Regions from separate parts of the Paenibacillus sp. FW507-14B1B genome, predicted to be linked through region 4. Evidence: predicted binding sites of a transcription regulator. Region 4 holds the regulator's gene; each other region holds the start of a gene.
What was found. The regulator Rex, encoded in region 4, represses fermentation and respiration genes when NADH is low (regulators of the CRP and FNR family bind a similar motif). The targets are predictions, from matches to a motif close to TTGTGAAATATTTCACAA.

Region 1 (4,547 bases), 160 kb from region 4:
ATCATTATGGGGATTACACCAGTAACGAACCCAACTTCAACCACCATCTTTAAAGCGCTCATATCCATTAAGACGAAAAATCCAATTATCTTCGGGTTCCATCCATCCGCACAACAGTGCAGCCGAGAAACAGCCAAGATATTGCTAGAAGCAGCGGTGAAGCACGGTGCACCAGAAGATTGTATTCAATGGATCGATGCTCCATCCATGGATAAAACCAATACACTAATGAACCACCCTGATGTTGCATGCATCCTGGCTACTGGTGGATCTGCAATGGTTAAGGCAGCATACAGCTGTGGTAAACCAGCGCTTGGTGTTGGACCTGGTAACGTGCCATGCTTTATCGAAAAGTCTGCCAATCTTGATCAAGCCGTTAATGACCTTATCCTCTCGAAAACTTTTGACAACGGTATGATCTGTGCATCGGAACAGGCTGTTATTATAGAAGAAACTATTTTTGAACAAGTGAAGAAAAAGATGATTGCTAGTGGTTGCTACTTCGTGAATAAAGAGGAAGCTGCTAAGCTAACCGCGGGTGCTATCGTAGCAGATAAATGTGCCGTAAATCCGGCAATCGTAGGTCAACCAGCAACGAAGATCGCTGAAGCATGCGGTATTGAAGTACCGGAAGGAACGAAAATTCTTGTTGCTGAGATTGAAGGTGTAGGACCGAAGTTCCCACTGTCGGCTGAGAAGCTTAGCCCAATTCTAGCTTGCTACAAAGTAAAGAGTGCAGAGCAAGGAATAGAACGTGCTGCTGAAGTCGTTGCTTTTGGTGGTATGGGTCACTCTTCGGTAATCCATTCGAACAATGAAGATATTATTCAAAAATTCTCGGATCGTATGCAAACTTGCCGTGTTCTTGTGAATCAGCCATCTTCGCAAGGCGGAATTGGTGATATCTATAATACTAACCTTCCATCGCTTACACTCGGTTGTGGGTCGTATGGACGCAATGCAACATCTTCGAACGTAAGTGCTGTCAATCTCATTAACGTGAAAAGGGTGAATCATCGTACGGTGAATATGCAGTGGTTCAAAGTGCCGAATAAAATCTATTTTGAAAAAGGATCAACACAGTATCTTGCTAAAATGCCAGACATTACTCGGGTAGCGATTATTACGGACCCAATGATGGTGAAACTCGGATATGTGGAGAGAGTTGAACATTATCTGCGTCAGCGTCAGATTCCTGTTGCCATTGAAGTATTCTCTGAAGTAGAGCCAGATCCATCGACAACAACGGTTGAACGTGGTGCTGAGATGATGAAGAGATTCCAACCTGACTGCATTATCGCGCTTGGTGGGGGATCGCCGATGGATGCTGCTAAAGCGATGTGGTTGTTCTATGAATATCCAGATACAGATTTCAATAACTTAAAACAGAAATTCATGGACATCCGTAAACGGATTTACAAATACCCTCGTCTCGGTCAAAAAGCGAAGTTTGTTGCGATTCCAACAACATCTGGTACAGGATCGGAAGTAACCTCGTTCGCAGTTATTACTGATAAAGTGCTTGGAAATACGAAGTATCCTTTGGCAGACTATGAGTTGACACCTGATGTAGCGATTATCGATCCGGAGTTTGTATACAGTTTGCCAAAAACCGCTGTTGCCGACACGGGTATGGACGTTCTGACACACGCGATCGAAGCTTATGTATCGGTTATGGCAAACGACTATACCGATGGTCTTGCAATCAAAGCAATTCAACTCGTATTCCAGTACCTTGAACAGTCGGCCCTGACAGGCGACAAGTTGGCTCGTGAGAAAATGCATAATGCTTCTACTTTGGCAGGTATGGCCTTTGCGAACGCATTCCTTGGTATCAACCACAGCTTGGCTCATAAATGGGGCGGGCAGTACCATACGGCTCACGGACGTACCAATGCGATTCTAATGCCACACGTTATTCGTTACAATGCTAAGAAGCCTACGAAATTTGCTGCTTGGCCTAAATATACTCACTTCGTTGCGGATGAAAGATATGCTGAGATCGCACGCATTCTCGGATTACCAGCTCGTACAACGGAAGAAGGGGTTAACAGCTTGATTAACGCCATTCGTGAGTTGAACAAGAAGCTGGGTATTGAAGAATCGTTCCAACAGCTTGGCATTGATCCAGTGGACTTCGAAAATCGGGTAGAGTACTTGGCTGATCGTGCGTTTGAAGACCAATGTACGACTGCGAATCCAAAGCTGCCACTTGTAACTGAGCTGGCTGATGTTTATCGCAATGCATTCTATGGACGTTTCTAACAAAAACGACAACTAACAAACAGCCCTTAACACAACGTGACTAATATCACCAACCTTGTGATATTAGTCACAGATGTATATATTGAACAGGACTACAATAAAAGTGTAAAAACAATCTCAGATGATAATTCTTACAGTTTCAAGTTCGCAATCAAACAGGGGATAGTGCCCAACATTGTGAAAAGCGTCACATTTATTGATCTGGGATGTTGGACATGAGAAGATATTCCATAAGCTCATGCCTCAACAACAGAACATAAATTGGAGGGATCAGAGATGTCGGTGATTGAGAAAGAAATTAAAGACGTTCAGTCCGGTTGGAGAGGGTTCAAAACAGGTAAGTGGGCAAAAGCAGTAGACGTAAATGACTTTATTGCTTTGAATATTGAGCCATATTACGGTGTTGATGACTTCTTGGTTGGACCTACAGCGAATACCACAGCATTATGGGACATTGTATCCGATCTGACCAAAAAAGAGCGTGAAGCGGGCGGCGTATTGGATGTGGATGTAAACACACCTTCTACGATTGTGTCGCACAAACCAGGCTATTTGGATAAAGATAAGGAACAAATCGTTGGTGTACAAACCGATGAGCCATTTAAACGTTCGATTCAGCCGTTTGGCGGAATTAAAATGATGATTGATGCTTGTAACGCCTATGGTTTTGAACTTCCAGCTAGCATCGTGGATATGTTCACAAATATTCGTAAAACGCATAACCAAGGTGTATTTGATGCCTACACTCCTGAGATGCGTGCAGCACGAAGAGCAGGTATCATCACTGGACTTCCAGATGCATACGGACGTGGACGTATTATCGGTGACTATCGCCGGATCTCACTATACGGTATTGACTTCCTCATTAAAGATAAATTGAAAGAACTAAGCAGCCTTGAAGTTGATGTGATCGATGAGCCAGTGATCCGTCTTCGCGAAGAGCTGTCAGAGCAAATCCGCGCACTGAAAGAATTGAAGCAAATGGCGGAAATGCATGGCTTTGATATTTCCAAGCCGGCAACAACGGCTAAAGAAGCATTCCAGTGGTTGTATTTTGGTTACCTGGCTGCCATTAAAGAACAGAACGGTGCAGCAATGTCCCTTGGACGTGTATCCTCGTTCTTGGACATTTACATTCAGCGTGATTTGGCTGAAGGTACACTGACTGAAGAAACAGCACAGGAACTGGTTGACCACTTTGTCATGAAACTTCGTATCGTTAAATTCTTGCGTACCCCAGATTACAACGATTTGTTCAGTGGTGACCCTACTTGGGTAACAGAATCCATTGGCGGTATGTCAGTGAATGGTGAGACACGCGTTACGAAGAACAGCTTCCGATTCTTGCACACCCTTTACAACCTTGGACCTGCCCCAGAACCAAACCTGACTGTGCTTTGGTCTGAAAAGTTGCCTGAAGGATTCAAGAAATTCTGTGCAAAAGTATCCATCGAGACAAGCTCGATTCAATACGAGAACGATGATCTGATGCGTCCGATCTACGGCGATGACTATGGTATTGCTTGCTGCGTATCCGCTATGCGTATCGGTAAACAAATGCAGTTCTTCGGAGCTCGTGCGAATTTAGCTAAAGCCCTTCTGTATGCTATCAATGGTGGGCGTGATGAGAAATCTGGTGCACAAGTAGGACCTGAATTCCCTGCTATCACTTCGGAGTACCTGACTTATGATGAAGTCATGAAACGCTTTAAGCCGATGATGGAATGGCTTGCGAAGTTATACATGAATACACTTAACGTAATTCACTATATGCATGATAAATATTCTTATGAGCGGATTGAAATGGCTCTGCATGACCGCGATATTCTTCGTACAATGGCATGTGGTATCGCTGGCCTGTCCGTTGCAGCAGACTCACTGAGTGCAATCAAACACGCAAAAGTGAAACCGATCCGTAATGAGGAAGGTATCGCTGTTGATTTCGAAATTGAGGGAGATTTCCCTTGCTACGGTAACAACGATGATCGTGTAGACAGTATTGCGGTAGAATTGGTTGAGACCTTCATGAGCATGATCCGTAAACATAAAGCTTACCGTGATGCTTTGCCAACACAATCTGTACTCACCATTACTTCGAACGTTGTATACGGTAAGAAGACAGGTACTACTCCAGATGGACGTAAAGCAGGAGAACCATTTGCTCCAGGTGCGAACCCAATGCATGGACGCGACAAAAAAGGTGCACTTGCTTCCTTGAGTTCTGTAGCTAAGTTACCTTATGAACACAGCTTGGACGGTATTTCGAATACATTCTCCATTGT
Region 2 (4,547 bases), 650 kb from region 4:
CCGTGCGTAGTAAAAATTTCATTATAGTGTTGAGCGTCTAGGAACTTTAATTCAGGTGCTGCCGTTTGGGCACGCATCATGATAGCGTCAACGCCGCCGCGGAAGAGCATAATCAAGGCTGCTATGATATACATAACACCTATCTTCTTATGATCTACCGTAGTCAACCATTCACGCCACAAATATCCCCATTTTTTAAAGTAGGTCAAACCTACGATAATTGCGAGCGTTGCAAGTACGATACTTGCCATGGCGCCATAGATCATCGGTTCGCCGGTAACGAAAAATTCGTCCCATTTCATAAGGGCTTAACTCCTTTCTGGATGTCCGAAGTACATATCAAAGGCAGGAGGGAGTATCCCTCCAGATCATTAATGTCCTTCATGGTTTGTTGAGTTGTCTTCAGCCGGGGATTCCGGCAGAGGCTTGTTCGGATCAACATTTGGTTCTGTATCGAACTCAGCCTCATCTTTTGTTGCAGGATCAGGATGTTCAGTCTTGTTCTCTTGATGATTCATATTTCCATGATGCCCTTCTTCTGGTGCAGGGCTAAATGATAAGTGGTTATTCGAGAAAGACATTCTGCCTACGAATTTCGTATCAAGAAGCTTTTTAAAGTCAGCTTCCGTAAGCTCTGGTGCAGTTTCCTTCACGTCGTTTACCCATTCATCAAAATCAGCAGCTGGCATAGCCAGTGTTTCGAACTCCATGTGAGCGAATCCTTCACCACTAAAGTTTGAGTTTTTACCTAGGTAAGATCCAGGAACATCTGCTACCAAATTAAGTTTGTTGACCATGTCACTCATACCATACTTTTGTCCAGCCAATTGAGGAATCCAAAGGCTTGTGATCGGTCCGAATGAATAAATGCGGAATTCAATAGGACGGTTCGTAGGAATGTTTACATAGTTAACGGTTTCGATTCCTTCCTCCGGATAACTAAAATGCCATTTCCAGTTTGATGTAGCAGCATAAATTACAAGTGGCTTTTGCTCCTCATAACCAGCTGGAACCTTCTCGACAGCAACCGTAGTCTTAACGGTCACTACAGACAGAATAGCTACAATAATAATAGGAATGGCGATCCAAGTGATCTCCAGCCACTTACTTCCCTCTTCGTGAGGTGGCACGTATCCTTCGTTAGACTTCTTAGCCCGATATTTAACCAGGATAAAGATATACAGTGTGTATACTACCGCCAAAACCCCAAGCATCATAAGAATGGAAAATATGATGGTCTCAGATAGGGTTCTTGCAGCAGGTCCTTTAGGATCTAAAACTGTAAGTGAGCTGCATCCCGATAAAAGCAATGTAAAGCTCAAGAACAATGCAAATAACGGCCCTCGTTTTTTCATGGTGTACCCCTTTCTTTCATACTTGTTCATCTGGTGGTTGTTTCTTTCCTTAATCTATACTAAGAATTATTTTCACAGTTTGCAAAAAGCATTTATTTCACCTATTGCCATTAAATGTATTATTCATGACGAAGTATGTAACATTCTGTGTTCAAATTGTTACAAAGAGGGGTCGTTGTGAGAGAAATCACTGTAATACTGCGGTTTTCGGGGAGTTCAAACTTTGTTCAAATATTCACGATAGTTACCAGATTCGTCACAATTTCAGAGCTTAAAAAGCCTGAAAATCCTTGTGGTGTAAGAGTTTATAGGGTTTCATGTAATTGAAGGAATCAAAGGGGATGTTTGCCATGAAATACTTTTGAGCCTATGATTATCTGAATTTAAAGCTTGCAACCTCCAATAAAAATAGTGTTAAGCAATGACATCTACCGTTGCACAACTAGATTTGAGGAATACTATGTATTATCTCAAAAGCGAGAGGAGGTTGCTATTATGGCTTTTATCATTCCTGAATTATTTTATCTGCCTACGGGAGAAACCAAGACATATTATGAGGATATGTCTACTGGAAAAAACGCGACCATTAACATTCTAAACCTCTCCCCACATCCAGTGGAGCTTATTGTTTCAAGTGCGGAAGCCGAAGATGCTACGTACACGATTTCTGGATTCAATAGCCGTAGCTTATCTGTAGAGCTTTTAACAAAAGTCGAACTTTCTTCATCTGCGGAAGGTGCCGCATTTGGCGGACTTCTCATTTCTTCATTTGAAGATGCGATCCCTACGATATAATAGGTTATACGCATTGAGGTAGGACTTCTGTTGTCTTTTCACGTGCAGATCTATTATTGCAGCGTAGAAGCTGTGATAATAGATCTCCTTTTTATGTGTATGCACGTATGAACAGAGAATAATTTCGGTCTAATAGGATTATAAGCTGTCCTTGACGAAAGGATAGGTTTAAGATTTGTAGAAGGAGTGACAATCTTTGATTATATGGATTAATGGTGCATTTGGATCGGGCAAGAGCCAGACATCTTACGAGATACATCGCCGTTTACCGAATTCTTATGTCTATGATCCTGAAAATGCTGGTTATTATATTCGTAAGAACTTACCGAGTGATAGTAAACATGGTGATTTTCAGGATTATCCGATGTGGAGAGAGTTTAACTATTCAATGCTGCGCTACATAAATGAGACATCCTCAAATATTATCATTGTGCCGATGACCATTACGAGTCTTCAATACTTTGATGAAATTGTCGGTAGATTGAGACGAGATGACATCACAGTTCATCATTTTACATTATGCGCTTCCAGAGAGGTGCTTCTTCACAGACTAAAGAAACGTGGAGATCGTGCAGACTCCTGGCCAGCACAGCAAATCAATCGCTGCATTGAAGGCTTGTCACATGAAGTATTTCAACATCATCTCAATACAGACCGAATGCGCATTGAAAATGTAGTAGAACAGATTGCTTCATTGTCAGGTGTACATATGCTTCCCGACCAGCGATCAAAGCCTCGCAAGACAGTAGATCGTCTAATTACACAATTAAAAAAAATGCGTCTATTTGATCATTAATATAGGAGGGGTTTGGACTGAATCCAATAATGCTTGAATTTCCTGAAAGTTTTGAAACAGAGCGTTTGCTCATACGAGCTCCTTTATGGGGTGATGGAGCAGTTATTAATGATGCGATTAGAGAGAGTGCTTCGGATCTCCGTAAATGGCTGCACTTTGCAATGAACGTACCGTCGGTACATGAATCGGAGTCTTTTGTGCGAAAAGCTAGAGTGAGTTTTCTCGAGCGGACAGATATGGTACTCCATTTATTTGACAAGAAGACAGGTGCTTTCGTCGGAAGCAGCGGACTTCACCGCATCGATTGGAAGGCAAGGCGATTTGAGATTGGTTACTGGATTCGTAGTTCGTGTTCAGGTAAAGGGTTTATTAGCGAGGCAGTTGATGGCATTTCGAATTATGCGATCACGATTCTAGGAGCAAACCGACTTGAGATTCGAGTCGACTCAAGGAATACTCGAAGTAAGAACGTTGCGGAGCGGACGGGATTCACTTATGAAGGTACACTTCGGAATTGGAGAAGAGATGAATACGGGCATCTTATTAATCTAATGATCTATGCTAAAGTGCGTGGAGAAGAATACAAGTAGATATCTCACAATAAGTCACGCAAATTCTTGAAGTGAGGAGGTGATTTAGGATGAACCTAAGCCATGTTGAAGTATATGCAGCTCCTGTAAATGAAAAAGAAACGATAAGCAATCAGTGGGAAGGATGCCGGATTTGCCCTGGTTAGGAAGATTCAAACAGCTGAGAAGACCTTTTTCTCCATGGCCGAGTTTTTTTGTAATGAAGAAGTATCGTCGCCAAGGAGTTGGGAAGCTAGCGGCGATCGCGTTGTTTGACCTTCATTCAGGGCAATGGGAAGTGTTCCAACTTAAGACGAATATCCCTGCACAATATTTCTGGAACAAAGTTATTTCAGAATATACAAGAGGTCAATTTTCAGAGCACGATGAACAAGGTGACAAAACTCAATCATTTGTAACTGGAAGGTAAGAGACTTTCAATAATGGAGTGATCTTATGAAGCAAAGAACCGTTTATATCATTTCAGGACCAGCGGGTGTGGGAAAATCGACAACCTCGAAAAAGCTAGTTCATTCACTGGAACGAAGTTCATATATCTCAGGCGATGACATAAGTCATCTTCCTGTTGTAGGCAGAGGGAAACCTTGGTTATGTGAGAAAACAAACCGGCTCACCTGGGTGAATATAGCCAGCCTCGCTCATAATTTGCTGAACGCTGATTATGATGTTGTCATTGATTATGTAACTTTTCCAAGCGAAGCTGAATGGTTGGCAGAGGAGCTGAAGAAACAAGCTGCCCGGATCGTATATGTCATTTTATTAGTGGATGAGGAAACACTGGTTACCCGTGATCGACTGCGACCATTAGATGAGCAGATGGGGGAACGAAGTATCATTTTGTTGCATGAATTTAAAGAAGCTACCAAGGATGCACGACATATACTACATACAGGTCATTTATCTGCACAGCAAATCGATGCAGTAATAGAAGAAATTTGTCATAATAGTCGGTTCATATTAGGTTAAATCCATTTGCGAGGGGTATTTATGGGAGAAGAAAATGTTTTACTC
Region 3 (4,547 bases), on a different contig from region 4:
TCTACTGAGAAGCTGAAGGGCCGAGAACTGATTAGCGCAGCTACTCGAGAAATGTTCATACCGATCATGTCTTCGACAGTTGTCACGATTGCCGTGTTCTTACCACTCGTACTCGTTAGCGGTATGGTAGGCGAACTATTCATGCCATTTGCATTGACGATGGTGTTCGCTCTTCTTGCATCACTCGTCGTAGCCGTTACACTCGTTCCTGCACTTGCTCACACTCTTTTCCGTAAAGGTGTTAAGAACAAGCGGAACCATGAAGAGAATCCAGGCTCACTTGCTCGCGGTTATCAAAATGTGCTGAGATGGACGCTGAACCACAAGCTGATTACTTTTGGTGCTGCGATTGTGCTGTTGGTCGGTAGCTTGTTCCTCACGAAATTCGTGGGCGTAAGCTTTATGCCGGATCAAGAAGATAAATATGCGATGGTTACTTATTCACCTCAACCAGGCGACCGTCTGGAAGATGTGGAACAACGTGCATTAAAAGCCGAGAAGTACATTCTCGCTCAAGATGGAGTTCAAAGCATGCAATTCTCCATCGGAGGCAGCAACCCACTAGGTATGGGGTCAGCCAATTCCGGTCTGTTTTATGTCATGTACGACCCAGATACGAAGAACTTTGAGGATGTAAAAAAAGACTTAGTCGAAGGCCTCGAGACAGAAGTTCCTGAAGGTGTATGGGCAAGTATGGACATGGGCGGTATGGGCGGTAACCAGCTTACCGTTAATGTCTTTGGTGATTCACTAGATCAGATCAAACCTGTAGCTGATGAAATTGCAGAACTGGCGAAGAAAGATACAGCCAGCTTCGAAAATGCAGAAACCAGCTTGTCAGAAGCCTATGAGCAATACACATTAGTTGCGGATCAAGAGAAGCTTAGCTCTCTCGGTTTGACAGCAGGTCAACTCGCTATGAAGCTCAGCCCAATGCGTGAACGTCCTGTATTGACTGAGGTGAAGATTGAGAATAAATCCTATAAAGTCTACATTGAAGCTGATAATCAGACTTATAAGAGCATCAAGGAAATTGAAAATGAGACGGTAACCTCACCGCTTGGCATGGAAGTCCCAATTAAAGACGTCGCTAAAGTGGAGAAAGGTACCTCACCGGATTCCATTACACGTATCGATGGTAAGATGGTTGTTACCATTAATGCTGACATCCTGACTACAGACGTAGGTAATGCTTCCGCTGATCTTCAAGCCAAAGTTGATAAAATGAAGCTACCTGAGGGTGTTTCTGTCTCCTTCGGCGGCGTAACCGAACAGATTAATGAAACATTCGGTCAGCTTGGTCTTGCAATGTTGGCAGCCATTGCGATTGTTTACTTCGTTCTTGTTGTTACTTTCGGAGGTGCGCTTGCTCCATTCGCGATCCTGTTCTCACTACCATTCATCGTCATTGGTGCAATCGTCGCCTTGCTGATTACAGGTGAAACACTGAACGTATCTGCTTTGATGGGTGTACTGATGTTGATTGGTATCGTTGTAACGAACGCGATTGTACTGATAGACCGTGTTATCCATAAGGAACGTGAGGGAATGTCTACTCGCGATGCACTTCTTGAAGCAGGTGCAACACGTCTTCGTCCAATTCTGATGACTGCTCTTGCAACCATAGGAGCATTGCTGCCACTCGTCTTCGGATGGGAGAACAGCGCAGGTATTATTTCTAAAGGGCTCGGTATTACGGTTATCGGCGGTTTGATCAGTTCTACACTGCTGACACTTGTCGTTGTCCCTGTGGTATACGAATTCCTCATGAAATTCCACAAAAAGCAAATCGAAGATTAATTCAAAAAGGACACACTCCGAATTATAGGAAGTGTGTCCTTTTTTTCATTTGTTCTTATATGAAGAAGTACATCTAGACCTGATTGTAGCTTGTATCAATCATTGTCTCTATGCGAGTACAGGTTCACGAACCGGCTCTTTAACCGTCAGACAAGACTGTCTCCAAGTCCGAAGCATCGCCACATCGTATTCAAGGAACTCTGCAAGCAATCGTGATACCGATAAATAGATCGGACTCATCGTTGAAGCGTTTAGTTCTCTACATAGTGCAGGGATCCAGGTGAGTAAATGTTCTTCCAAGAATCGAATCTGGATATCCATGAGCTCGATCATGCTATCTTCGGAGTACAAACTATTCAGCATACGATCATGCAGTACCGTTATAAATTCAAGCTCAATTGCAAGGTGATCGTCAGGTTCGCCGCTCACTTTCTTAAAAGCGACCCCCGCCGATGCATAGAAATCCGATAGATCCTGTGCCGTACATGAGTAAGGAGAATAACGCGATTCCGCTAATGGACGCTGTTTCGAATGCTGCAGCAATCTACGGTATTCGGCACCTTCCCTTTCGCAAATCTTCACGAGTTCCTCTGGTGAGCGGCCACTTAAATAATGCATAAGCTCACGGCCTCCACGAGTTAACTCAGCAGCTTTACTAATGCCATGACTGCGACTCCAATGTGCAACTAAAGATAGTGTAGGCTTGTGGCCTAGAAATTCAGTGAGCAGCTGATAAATCGTCCCGCGATTTTCCAGCCACCTGTGACAGACGTCAGGTACCTCCAATGTTTGAACAGACGATATCGCCATATCGAACCTCCTAATGGTGACCTCTTGTTGGATGTGATATCCTTCACAGTATATCGCAAATGACTGAACTATGGGTGATTTAATGAAAAATGATTCCCGGAAGTTTCTGAAAATTCTGGAAATCATCCTGAAAACAGCGGCCATCCAGATCAGGATGGCTTAACTGTTAACTCAGGGCATATTTCCTAGGGGAAATTCATGTTCCTGTAACTACAGTATAAGGACACCTGAAAACGTTTTCTGTGATAGAGTTCACATGGATCGCATTTATATGCGAATTTTAAAGTTAAAATTTAATCTTTTATCATGTCCACTCCATTGACTCCCGCTCCGGCAATCGCTACAATGTGACCATGCTAGCTGGAAAGGGGATTCCGATAGATGAAACCAAATGTTGAACCACTGACGGACTCCTTTGGAAGGATCCATGATTATATCCGAATATCGGTAACCGACCGTTGTAATCTTCGCTGTGTGTACTGCATGCCTGAAGAAGGAATGGTATTTCAGCCGCATGACGAAATCATGAGCTATGAAGAGATTGCAGCTGTACTTAAAGTCCTTGCGCCAATGGGCGTGTCCAAGGTACGGCTCACAGGTGGCGAACCGCTCGTTCGCAAAGATTTAGAGTCTCTTGTCGCTATGATCTCCGCGATTGAAGGAATTCAGGATATTTCGCTTACAACCAACGGGCTTCTGTTACCTTCAAAGGCCCGTCTTTTAAAAGAAGCAGGACTTACTCGGATCAACATAAGCCTTGATTCATTACAGGAAGAGCGCTATGCATCAATTACCCGAGGTGGCGATGTGCGGAAGGTGCTTGAAGGCATCGAAGCTGCATATGAGGCTGGACTCGATCCGATCAAGCTCAATATGGTATTGATGAAAGGTTTTAATGAGGATGAAATTCGAGCGTTTATTGCAATGACCCTTGAGCGTCCTCTTCATGTCCGCTTTATTGAATATATGCCCATTGGACAGGCTTCTGATGAATGGCGCAAAACATACATTCCTCTAAGCCATGTAACCGATGTTTGTCGCGAAGCGGGTTGGTCTATTCAAGAGGATCAAGGTCCCGCGGGTAATGGACCCTCTCGCAATATGAGAGTTGAAGGCGCTGCAGGCACTTTCGGGCTTATCCATCCGGTAAGTGATCACTTCTGTGACTCCTGCAATAGACTTCGTCTCACCGCAGATGGACATATTAAGGCTTGTCTCTATTGGTCTGATGAGTTCAACGTTCGCCGGGTTGCTCATGATCCGGAAGCCACAGCTGCCTTATTCCGTAAAGCATTAGGGAATAAACCGCAAAACCACGAGATGGCTCTAGCACTCGAGAAAAAAGCCCAAAGTCACACGCCCACTCATCGACGTATGTCGCAGATTGGTGGCTAAGGAGCGATTTCCAATCCATGCTCAGGACATGTAAATAAAGCAGCTTTCGGGAAATCCGAAGCTGCTTATTTCATTCCCTACCGTTCAGCACGTTTCACTCGGCCCCTACGAATCAAGAAATGTCACCCGAAGTAGAATCCTCCACCCACTTACATGCTGTAACATAGTCTTTAGGCTCATTCATGTTAAATAAATCCCGTGTAGTCTCCCTCCCTACTCGCTGGGACAAGTCTTCCACTGGAACATACAATACATGTAAATGAGCAAGCCAATCCATCATACGCAGTTCATTTCGGCTTAAACAGTTCGCAAGGCTTCTCTGAACATCCCGGTGATAAAGGGCAAAGAGAGGCTGCGCTTTACCTCCAACTACAGGTATTACCGCGTCGAGCTCAGTGCGTCCAACTGCCTCATCCCTAAGATCATGGAGCAAGTCCGCCCTTGTCTTTTCCACTTCGGTTTCTCTGGTCATATCGCCTGCCGCAATTTGAATAAGCGCCTGCATCGTCTCTGCACTCACAAATGGCATATCACATGCCACA
Region 4 (4,547 bases):
AGCCGGAATGGACAGTTGCCAGCACTGCGTCAATTGCTTCAAACCTCAGCACATGAGAAGGCAGGGGATTGGACAGCAGTCATTGATCGGATCTATCCTGATCTTCTGACGGTTAAGGAGAGTTGGGATCGCCTAAATGATCTCCTTTTTGGTCTTTTACCTGAGCGTGGAGATACTTCAGGTGAGTCGGGGCAATTTACACTTCGTCTTTCGCCGTCCAAGAAACCTAAGGATTGGGTTAGCTTAACAGAACTTGAGAATCAAATATATGTAACCTTAGGTGACGTGGTTCGACAGGGTGATCGACTCACTTCTGAGATTCGTGAAGAACTGGATGATTACAGTGCAGATAGTTTGATTACGGATATTAATGGACTCTTTAAGGATTTGGCTTCACATCGTGAGAATTTGAAGTTTTTTATGACTTTGAATGATGACGGTATTGTTTACTGGATGGAGGCCAATGGGAATTTCCGCAGCAAATCATTGCAGATGTACGCGGTACCTGTTGATGTAAGTAGTCAGTTGAAGGAATTATTTTTTGACAAGAAACAGAGCGTGATCCTAACGTCTGCTACCCTATCTGTGGATAAATCGTTTCAGTATATGATTGATAACTTGGGACTTCAAGAAGCTTCGGAACAAGGACGATTAAACACCGTTCAACTTCCTTCTCCTTTTAATTACCGGGAGCAAGCATTATTGTTAATTCCAAGAGACTTTCCGAGCGTAAAGGGAACCGTTGGAGATCCTTTGTTCGTAAATACTTTGGTCCAATCTCTATCAGATACGGCCATGGTGACGCGTGGGCGCATGTTAGTGCTATTCACCTCTTACCGTATGCTTCGTCAGGTTTATGAGCCTCTGAAAGAAGCCTTGTCATCTAGTGACATCGCTGTTCTTGGACAAGGCATGGATGGAACGAGTCGAACGAAGCTGATTCGCAGGTTTCAAGATAGCAGTGCTTCCGTTCTTTTGGGAACTAGTTCGTTCTGGGAAGGTGTTGATATTCCAGGGGAGGCTCTAACGTGCCTTGCTATTGTCCGATTGCCATTTCAACCGCCAAATCATCCGCTTGTTGAGGCGAAGAGTGAATTACTTCAACAACAAAAGAAGAATCCATTCATGAAGCTATCTGTGCCACAGGCTGTTATTCGCTTTAAACAAGGCTTCGGACGCCTTGTAAGAACAGCACAAGATAAAGGAATCGTCATTGTATATGATACCCGTGTAATTGAATCATACTATGGTAAGCACTTCTTGTATTCACTACCTGGACCGAAGATGGAGCATATGCCAACAGAGCAAATGGTTTCTCGGATCACGGAGTGGATGGGGAAGGAAGAGGAACATTAGAATATTATTTTGAGTTTATTATTAGGGGGAGCATGCATGAAATCGGAAAAAATTTCGGAGGCCGTAGTACGCAGACTGCCCGTTTACTTACGTTACCTAAACGAACTTCATGTTCGGGAGGTAGCAACCGTGTCCTCGCAAGAGTTAGGACAAAAACTAGATTTGAACCCAGCACAGATTCGCAAGGATCTTGCTTATTTCGGAGATTTCGGTAGAAAGGGAATTGGCTACGATGTCACATACCTAATCGAAAAAATCCGGCATATACTGAAACTGGATCAGCAGATTAATGTAGTGCTTGTTGGTGCAGGTAATCTTGGACATGCCTTGTCTAACTACAACGCATTCTTGAAAGATAATATGAAGATTGTAGCTATATTCGATGCTTATACTCCGAAAGTGGGTACATCCATTAACAATATCGTTGTTCAGCCTATGGAAGAATTGACTTCAACAATCAAGGAGAAGGGAATTCGGATCGGTATTATTACAGTTCCTGATGTCGAGGCGCAAGCTGTAGCAGATAGTTTGATATCAGCGGGGATTGAAGCGATTCTCAATTTTGCTCCAACGATTCTGAAAGCTCCACCACAAATTCGCATCCATACGGCGGATTTCACGACAGACCTTCAAAGTTTGGCCTATTACTTAGTTAACGGAAAGGAAGATGCCGAACATGACGAATCATAAGTGGATGATCAAAAATGGTACCTTTGCTGTCCTCCAGGAAGAGAAATCTATTCTGTGTGGATATATGGTCGTCGAGAATGATCGTATAACTTACCTTGGCGAAGAAGAACCGCAGGTCGAGGCCGATATTGAAATCATTGATGGTACGCATCTTTTCTTTATGCCCGGTTTAATCAATACGCATGGACATACAGCGATGTCACTTCTCCGTGGATATGGAGATGACCTCGCACTTCAGGTATGGCTGCAGGAGAAAATGTGGCCAATGGAAGCTAAATTCACGGCGAATGATGTATATTGGGGTTCCTCCCTTTCGCTAGTTGAAATGCTTAAAGGCGGCACTACAACGTACCTGGATATGTACGACCATATGGATCAGGTCGCTGCAGTAACGGAACAATCAGGCATGCGTGGTGTGTTAACCCGTGGTGTAATTGGACTATGTTCGCCAGAGGTTCAGAAGCATAAATTGGATGAGGCTACAGCTTTCGCCAAGGATTGGCATGGAAAAGCAGACGGCCGTATAACAACGATGATATCACCACATGCTCCATATACTTGCCCTCCAGATTACATTGAGAAATTTGTTCAGGTTGCACACGATCTGGATCTGCCACTGCATACACATATGTCCGAAACCGCTGCAGAAGTACAGCAAAATGTCCAGGATTATGGTCTGAGACCCGTAGCTCATTTACAAAAGCTAGGTGTGTTCTCCAGACCGACTTTAGTAGCGCATGGAGTTCATTTAACGGATGAAGAGATCGAAATTTTGGCAGCTCATAATGTTGCTGTGTCTCACAACCCAGGGAGTAATCTTAAACTGGCAAGTGGTGTAGCGAGGGTGCCAGAGCTTCTTAAAGCAGGTGTTACGGTATCTTTAGGAACAGATGGTCCCGCTAGCAATAACAACCTGGATATGTTCGAGGAAATGCGCTTAGCAGCTCTCATCCATAAAGGTGTTACGGGTGATCCGACAGCAATACCTGCATCGGAAGCACTTCGTATGGGTACCATCTATGGAGCTAAATCTCTATTCTTAGATGAAATTGGTACGCTAGCTCCAGGAATGAAAGCAGATTTTATTGCGTTGAATACGGATCAAGCCCATTTCTTACCACACACGGATTTCATCTCACATGCCGTCTATTCAGCAAGTGCGAAGGATGTGGAACATGTATGGGTCGATGGTAAACAGATCGTCAAGAATGGTAATTGTTTAACGCTTGATGAAGAGAAGATTCGCCGTGAAGCCCAAAGTGCGTTCGAACGGCTGTTAACCCTTTAGGGAATAACAAGGGAGCGAGGAACGCAGATTGAAGAAAAAAACAAAGTGGATACTCTCCAGCGTTTCTGGAATTCTGCTCATATTATTGGCTTGTCAAATTTATTATTCTTATGTCATGTCTGATACTTGGAAAGAAGAAAATGCGGCTATTATAGCAGCTCAAGAACATGGTGGACTGATTAAGAGGGATAAAACTTATAAATCAGTTTGGGACAAGGATAGTTTGTATTGGGTTATTACAGGTCAAAATGTTGATAACAAAGACATTATTGTATGGGTTAAGTTTACAGAAGAGCATAAACCATTCGGAGGAGCCGACACGGTTCATACAGAATTATTAAGTGACGGTAAGTCTGAAGCGCAGATAAGAGCTCAGATCAATTCAGATTTGCCTGGTGCTGTAATCGAACGGCTCGTCCCTGGAATGTATGAGGGTGAGTATGTATGGCAGCTGCTGTATAACCTAAACAATGAAACAAAATACCGATTCTACCGTTTTCAGGATGCTCGTCCAATCGGCGAAGACATTACATTACCGAATCAGTAAAGCATAATAACACTCCATTCATTTAGGATGGGGTGTGTTTGATTTCATATATGTAAGCGTTTGCATAAAAAATAATTAAATAGTTTTTAATATTTTCACAGCTTGAAAATGAAAAAGTATATAAGATGTGATATACTCATATTTGTATTTAACGTATACAAGTATATGTTAGAAGAAGACATACGTTATGTATGCATCATAAGATAGACCGGCTATATATCATCTATTTAACAAGGAGGAACTTCATTGAAACTACGTATTGTTCCTATCGTTCTGACGGTCGTTATCTCGGCATCGGTACTTTTTGGTGGATGGTATCTGTATCGGCAAATGGCTCTTCAGAATCCGTTGATCAATGTGGTATCACAGTATGAAGGCGTAAAAAGCTCTCAAATTGATATTAACCAGGATACCGTCACTTTGAAACTTGATTTAAAGCCAGACACGAATTTACGTGGATTGGTTGAACATATAAACAAAGAAGGTAAGGCGGTCGTAGGAAAACGTGCATTAAAAATTGAGGTTGAAGATCATTCATCAGAACAGCTAAATGAGTGGTGGGATGATGCTATGCTATCCGTCGCCGAAGCGATGGATAATAAACAATACACGGATATTCAGACATCTTTGGATGAATTGGCAAAACGCTCACCTGAGTTTAAAGCA

Region 1: a site for Rex is predicted at 2,441-2,458, ahead of pflB (formate C-acetyltransferase). Genes of this name have one in related genera too.
Region 2: a site for Rex is predicted at 1,579-1,596, ahead of qoxA (cytochrome aa3 quinol oxidase subunit II). Genes of this name have one in related genera too.
Region 3: a site for Rex is predicted at 2,642-2,659, ahead of AC3WJJ_RS20500 (TorD/DmsD family molecular chaperone). Genes of this name have one in related genera too.

What each region holds. Positions count from the first base shown of each region.
Region 1 covers NZ_JBYSWS010000001.1:1,157,083-1,161,629, reverse strand. The annotation lists gene adhE (bifunctional acetaldehyde-CoA/alcohol dehydrogenase) at 1-2,265, shown strand, start outside; gene pflB (formate C-acetyltransferase) at 2,542-4,547, shown strand, end outside.
Region 2 covers NZ_JBYSWS010000001.1:342,307-346,853, forward strand. The annotation lists gene qoxB (cytochrome aa3 quinol oxidase subunit I) at 1-302, opposite strand, end outside; gene qoxA (cytochrome aa3 quinol oxidase subunit II) at 372-1,355, opposite strand; gene AC3WJJ_RS01515 (hypothetical protein) at 1,851-2,150, shown strand; gene AC3WJJ_RS01520 (AAA family ATPase) at 2,347-2,946, shown strand; gene AC3WJJ_RS01525 (GNAT family N-acetyltransferase) at 2,976-3,536, shown strand; gene AC3WJJ_RS01530 (hypothetical protein) at 3,736-3,945, shown strand; gene AC3WJJ_RS01535 (P-loop nucleotide/nucleoside kinase family protein) at 3,972-4,502, shown strand; gene AC3WJJ_RS01540 (NUDIX hydrolase) at 4,524-4,547, shown strand, end outside.
Region 3 covers NZ_JBYSWS010000004.1:398,418-402,964, reverse strand. The annotation lists gene AC3WJJ_RS20505 (efflux RND transporter permease subunit) at 1-1,800, shown strand, start outside; gene AC3WJJ_RS20500 (TorD/DmsD family molecular chaperone) at 1,909-2,610, opposite strand; gene moaA (GTP 3',8-cyclase MoaA) at 2,992-4,005, shown strand; gene mobA (molybdenum cofactor guanylyltransferase) at 4,118-4,547, opposite strand, start outside.
Region 4 covers NZ_JBYSWS010000001.1:993,677-998,223, reverse strand. The annotation lists gene dinG (ATP-dependent DNA helicase DinG) at 1-1,356, shown strand, start outside; gene AC3WJJ_RS04675 (redox-sensing transcriptional repressor Rex) at 1,393-2,046, shown strand; gene AC3WJJ_RS04670 (amidohydrolase) at 2,033-3,334, shown strand; gene AC3WJJ_RS04665 (cell wall elongation regulator TseB-like domain-containing protein) at 3,363-3,881, shown strand; gene AC3WJJ_RS04660 (hypothetical protein) at 4,128-4,547, shown strand, end outside.